2 regions of the Streptomyces sp. NBC_00094 genome follow, and region 1 is predicted to be linked to the other one. Evidence: riboswitches for the same ligand, from Rfam matches in the RefSeq annotation. Region 1 holds a riboswitch; the other holds the start of a gene.
The links. A riboswitch is a leader RNA that binds a small molecule or an ion and turns the genes downstream of it on or off. The one in region 1 is predicted to bind ZMP and ZTP.
Positions count from the first base shown of each region.

Region 2: linked by a shared signal. The riboswitch ahead of OG580_RS02645 (phosphoribosylaminoimidazolecarboxamide formyltransferase) and the one ahead of glyA (serine hydroxymethyltransferase) in region 1 are both predicted to bind ZMP and ZTP.

Region 1 covers NZ_JAPEMB010000001.1:4,986,789-4,990,294, forward strand. Annotated here, with positions in the region: gene rocD (ornithine--oxo-acid transaminase) at 1-1,201, opposite strand, end outside; ZMP/ZTP riboswitch at 1,312-1,402, shown strand; gene glyA (serine hydroxymethyltransferase) at 1,481-2,749, shown strand; gene OG580_RS22210 (hypothetical protein) at 2,909-3,506, opposite strand, start outside.
Region 2 covers NZ_JAPEMB010000001.1:590,412-593,917, reverse strand. Annotated here, with positions in the region: gene OG580_RS02650 (glycosyl hydrolase family 8) at 1-270, shown strand, start outside; gene OG580_RS02645 (phosphoribosylaminoimidazolecarboxamide formyltransferase) at 280-1,437, opposite strand; ZMP/ZTP riboswitch at 1,472-1,566, opposite strand; gene OG580_RS02640 (glyceraldehyde-3-phosphate dehydrogenase) at 1,662-3,107, opposite strand; gene OG580_RS02635 (BTAD domain-containing putative transcriptional regulator) at 3,243-3,506, shown strand, end outside.

The DNA.
Region 1 (3,506 bases):
CCGACAGCACCCCCCTCAGCTGTTCGAGGCCCCAGTCCAGGTCCTCCTTCGAGATGACCAGCGGCGGCGCGATCCGGATCGTCGAGCCGTGGGTGTCCTTCACCAGGACCCCCCGCTCCATCAACTTCTCCGAGATCTCCCGGCCCGTGCCCCGGGCCGGGGCGATGTCCACCCCGGCCCACAGGCCGCGTCCGCGCACCGCCTCCACCGCGCCGCCGCCCACCAGCAGCCCCAGCTCGGAGTGGAGGTGCTCGCCCAGCTCCGTCGCCCGCTCCTGGAACTCGCCCGTCCGCAGCATCGCGATCACCTCCAGGGCCACCGCGCAGGCCAGCGGATTCCCGCCGAAGGTCGACCCGTGCTCGCCCGGCCGGAACACCCCGAGCACCGAACGGTCGGCGACCACCGCCGACACCGGCACCACCCCGCCGCCCAGCGCCTTCCCCAGGATGTACACGTCCGGCACCACGCCCTCGTGCTCGCACGCGAACGTCCTGCCCGTCCGGCCGAGGCCCGACTGGATCTCGTCCGCCATGAACAGCACGTTCCGCCGCCGCGTCAGCTCCCGGACGCCCGGCAGATAGCCGGCCGGCGGCACCAGGACACCCGCCTCGCCCTGGATCGGTTCGAGCAGCACCGCCACCGTGTTCTCGGTGACCGCGGCGTCGAGCGCCGTCAGGTCCCCGTACGGAACGATCTCGAACCCCGGCGTGTACGGGCCGAAGTGGTCGCGCGCCTCGTGGTCCGTGGAGAAGCTGACGATCGTCGTCGTCCGGCCGTGGAAGTTGTTCCCCGCGACCACGATCTTCGCGTGCCCGTCCGGCACGCCCTTCACCTCGTACCCCCACTTCCGGGCGGTCTTCACGGCCGTCTCGACCGCCTCCGCCCCCGTGTTCATCGGCAGCACCGCCTCCTTGCCGCACAACTCCGCGAGCTGCGTGCAGAACTCGGCGAAGCGGTCGTGGTGGAAGGCGCGCGAGGTGAGCGTCACGCGCTCCAGCTGCGCCTTCGCGGCCTCGATCAGCCGCCGGTTGCCGTGCCCGAAGTTGAGCGCCGAGTACCCGGCGAGCATGTCCAGATAGCGGCGCCCCTCGACATCGGTCATCCAGGCCCCGTCCGCCGAGGCGACGACGACCGGAAGGGGGTGGTAGTTGTGAGCGCTGTGCGCCTCCGCGGAAGCGATCGCGTCTTGCGTTCTCGACACGGGATCTCCGTTCGTCCTGCGGCTCATGGGGTGGCTCGTGGCTCCCCTTCTTATCGTCGCTCGTATGCCGGACGTGGAAACCTCGACGACGGCGCGCCCGCTAGTCTGGAAACACGCACGGCGACTGGCGTACGGGGAAGCGACCCCGGGGGAGCCGTGCGCGGCAGACCACACGAGGCGCCGCTCGCCTGGGCGTCACGGGACCCGACAGTCCCGCGTGGCGCCGCGCCTCTCACCGCAGTGTCCCGGGACCCGCCGCAACGCCCGGAGGACACCATCGTGACCACGCCCCAGCAGCACCCCGCCCTCGCCACGGCCGACCCCGAACTCGCCGCCCTCGTCGGCGCCGAGGAACGGCTCCAGGGCGAGACCCTCCGCCTCATCCCCAGCGAGAACTACGTCTCCGCCGCCGTCCTCGAAGCCTCCGGCACCGTCCTCCAGAACAAGTACAGCGAGGGCTACCCCGGCCGCCGCTACTACGAGGGCCAGCAGAACATCGACCGGGTCGAGACCCTCGCCGTCGAGCGCGCCAAGGCGCTCTTCGGCGTCGACCACGCCAACGTCCAGCCCTACTCCGGCTCCCCGGCCAACCTCGCCGTCTACCTCGCCTTCGCCGAGCCCGGCGACACCGTCATGGGCATGGCCCTGCCGATGGGCGGTCACCTCACCCACGGCTGGGGCGTCTCCGCCACCGGCAAGTGGTTCCGGGGCGTCCAGTACGGCGTACGCCAGGACACGGGCCTCATCGACCTCGACGAGGTCCGCGAGATCGCCCTCAGGGAACGCCCGAAGGTGATCTTCTGCGGCGGCACCGCGCTGCCCCGCACGATCGACTTCGCCGCCTTCGGCGAGATCGCCCGCGAGGCAGGCGCCGTGCTCGTCGCCGACGTCGCCCACATCGCCGGCCTCATCGCGGGCGGCGCCCACCCGTCCCCGGTCCCGCACGTCGACGTGATCTCCACGACCACCCACAAGACCCTGCGCGGCCCGCGCGGCGCGATGCTGATGTCCCGCGAGGAGCACGCCAAGGCCCTCGACAAGGCCGTCTTCCCCGGCCTCCAGGGCGGCCCGCACAACCAGACCACCGCGGCCATCGCCGTCGCCCTCCGCGAGGCGGCCCAGCCCTCCTTCCGTGACTACGCCCACGCCGTCGTCGCCAACGCCAAGGCCCTCGCCGAGGCACTCCTCGCCCGCGGCTTCGACCTGGTCTCCGGCGGCACCGACAACCACCTGATCCTGATGGACCTCACGCCCAAGCAGGTCCCGGGCAAGATCGCCGCGAAGGCCCTCGACCGGGCGGGGATCGTCGTCAACTACAACACCGTCCCGTACGACCCCCGGAAGCCCTTCGACCCCTCCGGCGTCCGCATCGGCACCCCCTCCCTCACCTCCCGTGGTCTCGGTACGGAGCACATGGCCCAGGTCGCGGAGTGGATCGACCGCGGTGTCGCCGCCGCAGGCACGGGCGACGAGGAAACGCTCGGCCTCATCCGCAAGGAGGTCGCCGACCTCCTCTCCACCTACCCGGCCCCGGGCCTCCCGACCTGACCTGACCCGACCCGACCCGGGCGGACCCGACCCGGGCGGACGCGACCCGGGCGGACGTGACCCGGTCCGGTCCGACGCGGTCCGGTCCGGCGTGACCCGACCCGGTCCGACGTGACCCGGTCCGGGCCCGGCGCGGTCCGGTCCGCGTGACCCGGCCCGTCAGCCGGTCGACTCCGCCGTCCGCCGGGCCTCCTCCGGGTCCGGTATGCCTTCCAGGCGGAAGGTGAGCGCGCCCCCGTTCCTCGTCCAGAGGAGCGTGGGGCCCGCCGTACGGACCTCGTGGGTCCACACCGAGCCCGTCCCGTCCGTCAGCGGGAAGGTCAGCAGGTGCGGCGCCGCGAACCAGTACCCCTGGGCGCCGTCCGGGAGGTCCACCCACCGCGGCTGCGTCCTGACCTCCTTGGCGAAGCCGATGTCGAGACGGGCCGGGAACTCGTCCAGCCGGACCGTCCGCTCCCCGTCGCGCCAGCAGAGGCTGATCACCGCCCGGCCCCCCTCGGCCGACCCGGTCACCGCGACCGCGTCCGGCGAGCCGAGGGAGCGGGGTATCACCGGCTCGAACCCGGCTCTTCGCCCGGCCTCCGTGAGGGCCACCGGGTCGGGGCAGCCCGGCACCACCCCGGCGGCCGGCGCGTGGCCGCCGTCCGCCTCGTACCGCACGGAGACCCCGCCGAAGCCGAACCAGTCCGCCACCGCCGCCCGCACGGGAGGGGTGAGCACCAGCACGATCAGCACCCCGGTCAGGCCCGCCACCAGC
Region 2 (3,506 bases), 4.4 Mb from region 1:
AACACCTGGATCAAGACGAAGACCGGCGGCGACCCGAACAAGATCGCCATCGGCTACAAGCTCAACGGCACCCAGATCTCGGCGGGCAGCGAGGCGGCCTTCTTCGCCCCGTTCGCCGTGGCGGCCATGACGGACCCGGGCAGCCAGGCATGGCTGGACGCCCTCTGGAACAAGATGCTGGCCACGCCGGTCGACACGAGCAGCTACTTCTCGGCCAGCATCCAGCTCCAGGTCATGATCACGGCCTCCGGGAACCACTGGGTCCCGTAAGCGCGCCGATCAGTGGTGGAAGAGCCTCAGCCCGGTGCGCGCGAGCGTGATCCCGTGCTCGCGGCAGGCGTCCTCCACGTCGGTGGAGCGGATCGACCCGCCGGGTTCGGCGACGGCGGTGACGCCGTGCCGGCGCGCGTGGTCGACGTTGTCCCGGAAGGGCAGCGCGCCGTCCGAGGCGAACGCCACCCCGGTCAGCTCCGCGAGCCACTCGGTGCGCTGCCGGTCGGTGAGGTCGGGGGCGGGCACGGACAGGGCCCCGGACAGGCGCTCGCGCTCGTCCGGGGTGAGGTCGCCCTCGACGAACCGGATCTGCCAGTTGATCCGGTCCTGGCGGCGGACACCGGGCCGGAAGGCGAGCGCGCGGACGGCGGGGTGGCGGCGCAGCCACCACGTGTCGGTCTTCGCGCCCGCCAGCCGGGTGCAGTCCACCCGGGACTGCTGCCCGGCGCCGATCCCGAGCGTCGCCCCGCCGCGTACGTAACAGACCGAGTTGGACTGGGTGTAGCGCAGCACCGCCAGTCCGAGCAGGAGGTCCTCCGAGGCCGCCGTCGTGAGCTCACCGCACACGACGTCGTCCAGGAGCGCGGGGGAGAGCGGTACGTCGTCGCGCTGCTGCGTCAGCCGCACACCGAACACCTCCCGGGCCTCCTGGCCCGGCGGGGTGAAGGTCTCGTCGGCTTCCATGACCAGGAAGCGGCCGCTCTTCTTCCGGCTGAGGGTCTCGACGGTGCCGGGAGCGTAGCCGGGGGCGATGACACCGTCGCAGACCACCCGGGTCAGCAGCTCGGCGAGTTCGGCGTCGACCGGGTGCGAGACGGCGGCGAAGTCGCCGTACGAGGACTTCGGATCGGCGTCACGGGCCCGGAGATAGGCGCTGGTGAGCGCACCGACACGGTCGCGGTCGACGCCGTACAGCTCGGCGGTCACCTCGTCGACGGGGCCGGCCACCGCCGCCCCGGCCGGCGAGACGTGCTTGAAGGAGGCGGCGGCCGGCCGTCCGAGGACGGCGCTCGCCTCCCGTACCAGCTGCCAACTGTTCAGCGCGTCCAGCAGGTTGATGTAGGACGGGCTGCCGTTCACCACCCTGACCGGCAGGTTCCCGGGCACCACCGGCGCGGTGGTCGCCACCAGCTGCTGGGGATTGATGCCGTAACGCAGTTCCATCTCAAGACCTCCTGGGTCAGCGGGACATCACTGACGCAGGCGCCCAGGCGGTCGACGCTCACGCGGGAACAGCGGGATCAACTGCCGCTCCCCGGTGGTGATCCACCTTCGCCAGTCGCGGCGGGCACGATGCTACCCGCACGACGGAAACGCCGCGCGCCGCACCTCCCGTACGGGACGTGCGGCGCGCGGTCGTGCGGTGGTGAGCTCGGGAATCCCGAGGATCAGACCGCCGGGACCGGGAAGGTCGGGTACTCCACGCCGGAGACGTGCTGGACGACCCGGATGACCTGGCACGAGTAGCCGAACTCGTTGTCGTACCACAGGTAGAGGATCGCGTTGTCGCCGTCGACCTTGGTCGCGCCGGCGTCCACGATCGACGCGTGGCGCGAGCCGACGAAGTCCATCGAGACGGCGTCGGGGGCCGTGGTGAAGTCGATCTGGCGCTTCAGCGGCGAGTGCAGCGAGACGTCGCGGAGGTACTCCAGGACCTCCTCGCGGGTGGTCTCGCGGCCGAGGCGCAGGCTCAGGATCGCGATCGAGACGTCCGGAACCGGCACGCGGATGGAGCTGCCGGTGATCGGGGCCTTGAGGTCCGGCAGGGCCTTGGCGACGGCCGAGGCGGCACCGGTCTCGGTGATCACCATGTTCAGCGGCGCGGAACGGCCACGGCGGTCGGCCTTGTGGTAGTTGTCCAGGAGGTTCTGGTCGTTCGTGAACGAGTGGACCGTCTCCACGTGGCCGCGCAGCACGCCGTACTCGTCGTCCATGGCCTTCAGCGGCGGGACGATCGCGTTGGTGGTGCAGGAGGCGCAGGACAGGATCTTCTCGTCCGGCTTGACCGTCTCGTGGTTGACGCCGTGCACGATGTTCGGCACGTCACCCTTGCCGGGCGCGGTCAGGACGACCTTGTCGATGCCGGGGCGCAGGTGCTTGGAGAGGCCCTCGCGGTCCCGCCACTTGCCGGTGTTGTCGATCAGGATGGCGTTGTCGATGCCGTACGCCGTGTAGTCGACCTCGGACGGGTCGTTGGCGTAGATCACCTTGATCGTGTTGCCGTTGGCGACGATCGTGCTGCTCGCCTCGTCGACCGTGATCGTGCCCTGGAACTGACCGTGGATGGAGTCGCGGCGCAGCAGCGAGGCGCGCTTCACGAGGTCCTGCTCGCCACCGCCACGGACGACGATCGCGCGGAGGCGCAGACCGTTGCCGGAACCGGCCTTCTCGATGAGGAGGCGGGCGACGAGGCGGCCGATGCGGCCGAAGCCGTACAGGACGACGTCGCGGCCGTCACGGCGCTCGATCTTGTTCTCGCCGGTGGCGCCGGCGACGGCCTCGGCGGTGAACTCGGCCACGGAGAGACCGCGGTCGTCGGTCTTGTAGTCCGCGGCCAGCACGCCGATGTCGATCTGGCACGGGCCCAGGTCGAGCGTCGTGAGCGTCTGGAGGAACGGAAGCGTCTCGGTGACCGAGAGCTCCTCGCCGTCGATCTGCCGGGCGAAGCGGTGGGTCTTGAGGATGCTGACCACCGACTTGTTCACCAGGGAGCGGCTGTGGACCAGGACGGTGACGTCCTGCTCCCGGTGCAGCTTCCCGATGATCGGGATCATCGACTCCGCGATCTCCTCGCGGTTCTTCCAGCTGGTGAACGAGTCGTCATTGACAGTCACAAGTTTATCTTTCGAGCTAGGCGGCGCTCATATGGTAACCCCCGGCCGCTTTGATCAATCAAGGGGGGGCCGAACCGTACGATGGACGGCGCCGGGATCCGCCGCAGGGCGGGCCCGTCTACCGGATGCGGGGGCATGGTGGTGAAGTTCGGACTGCTCGGTTCGCTCGTGGTCCACGACGGTACGGAACCGCGACCCGTGACCGGCCCCAAGGTCCGCGTCCTCCTCGCCGCCCTGCTCCTCGGCGCCGGGCACACCGTCCCGAAGGACACCCTCAAAGCGGCGCTCTGGGGCGACTCGCTACCGGCCAGCGCCGACGCCTCCCTCGCCAACCACCTCACCCGGCTGCGCAGGGTCCTCGCCACCGTGGACGGGCCCCCGGCCGGAGCCGCCCCCACC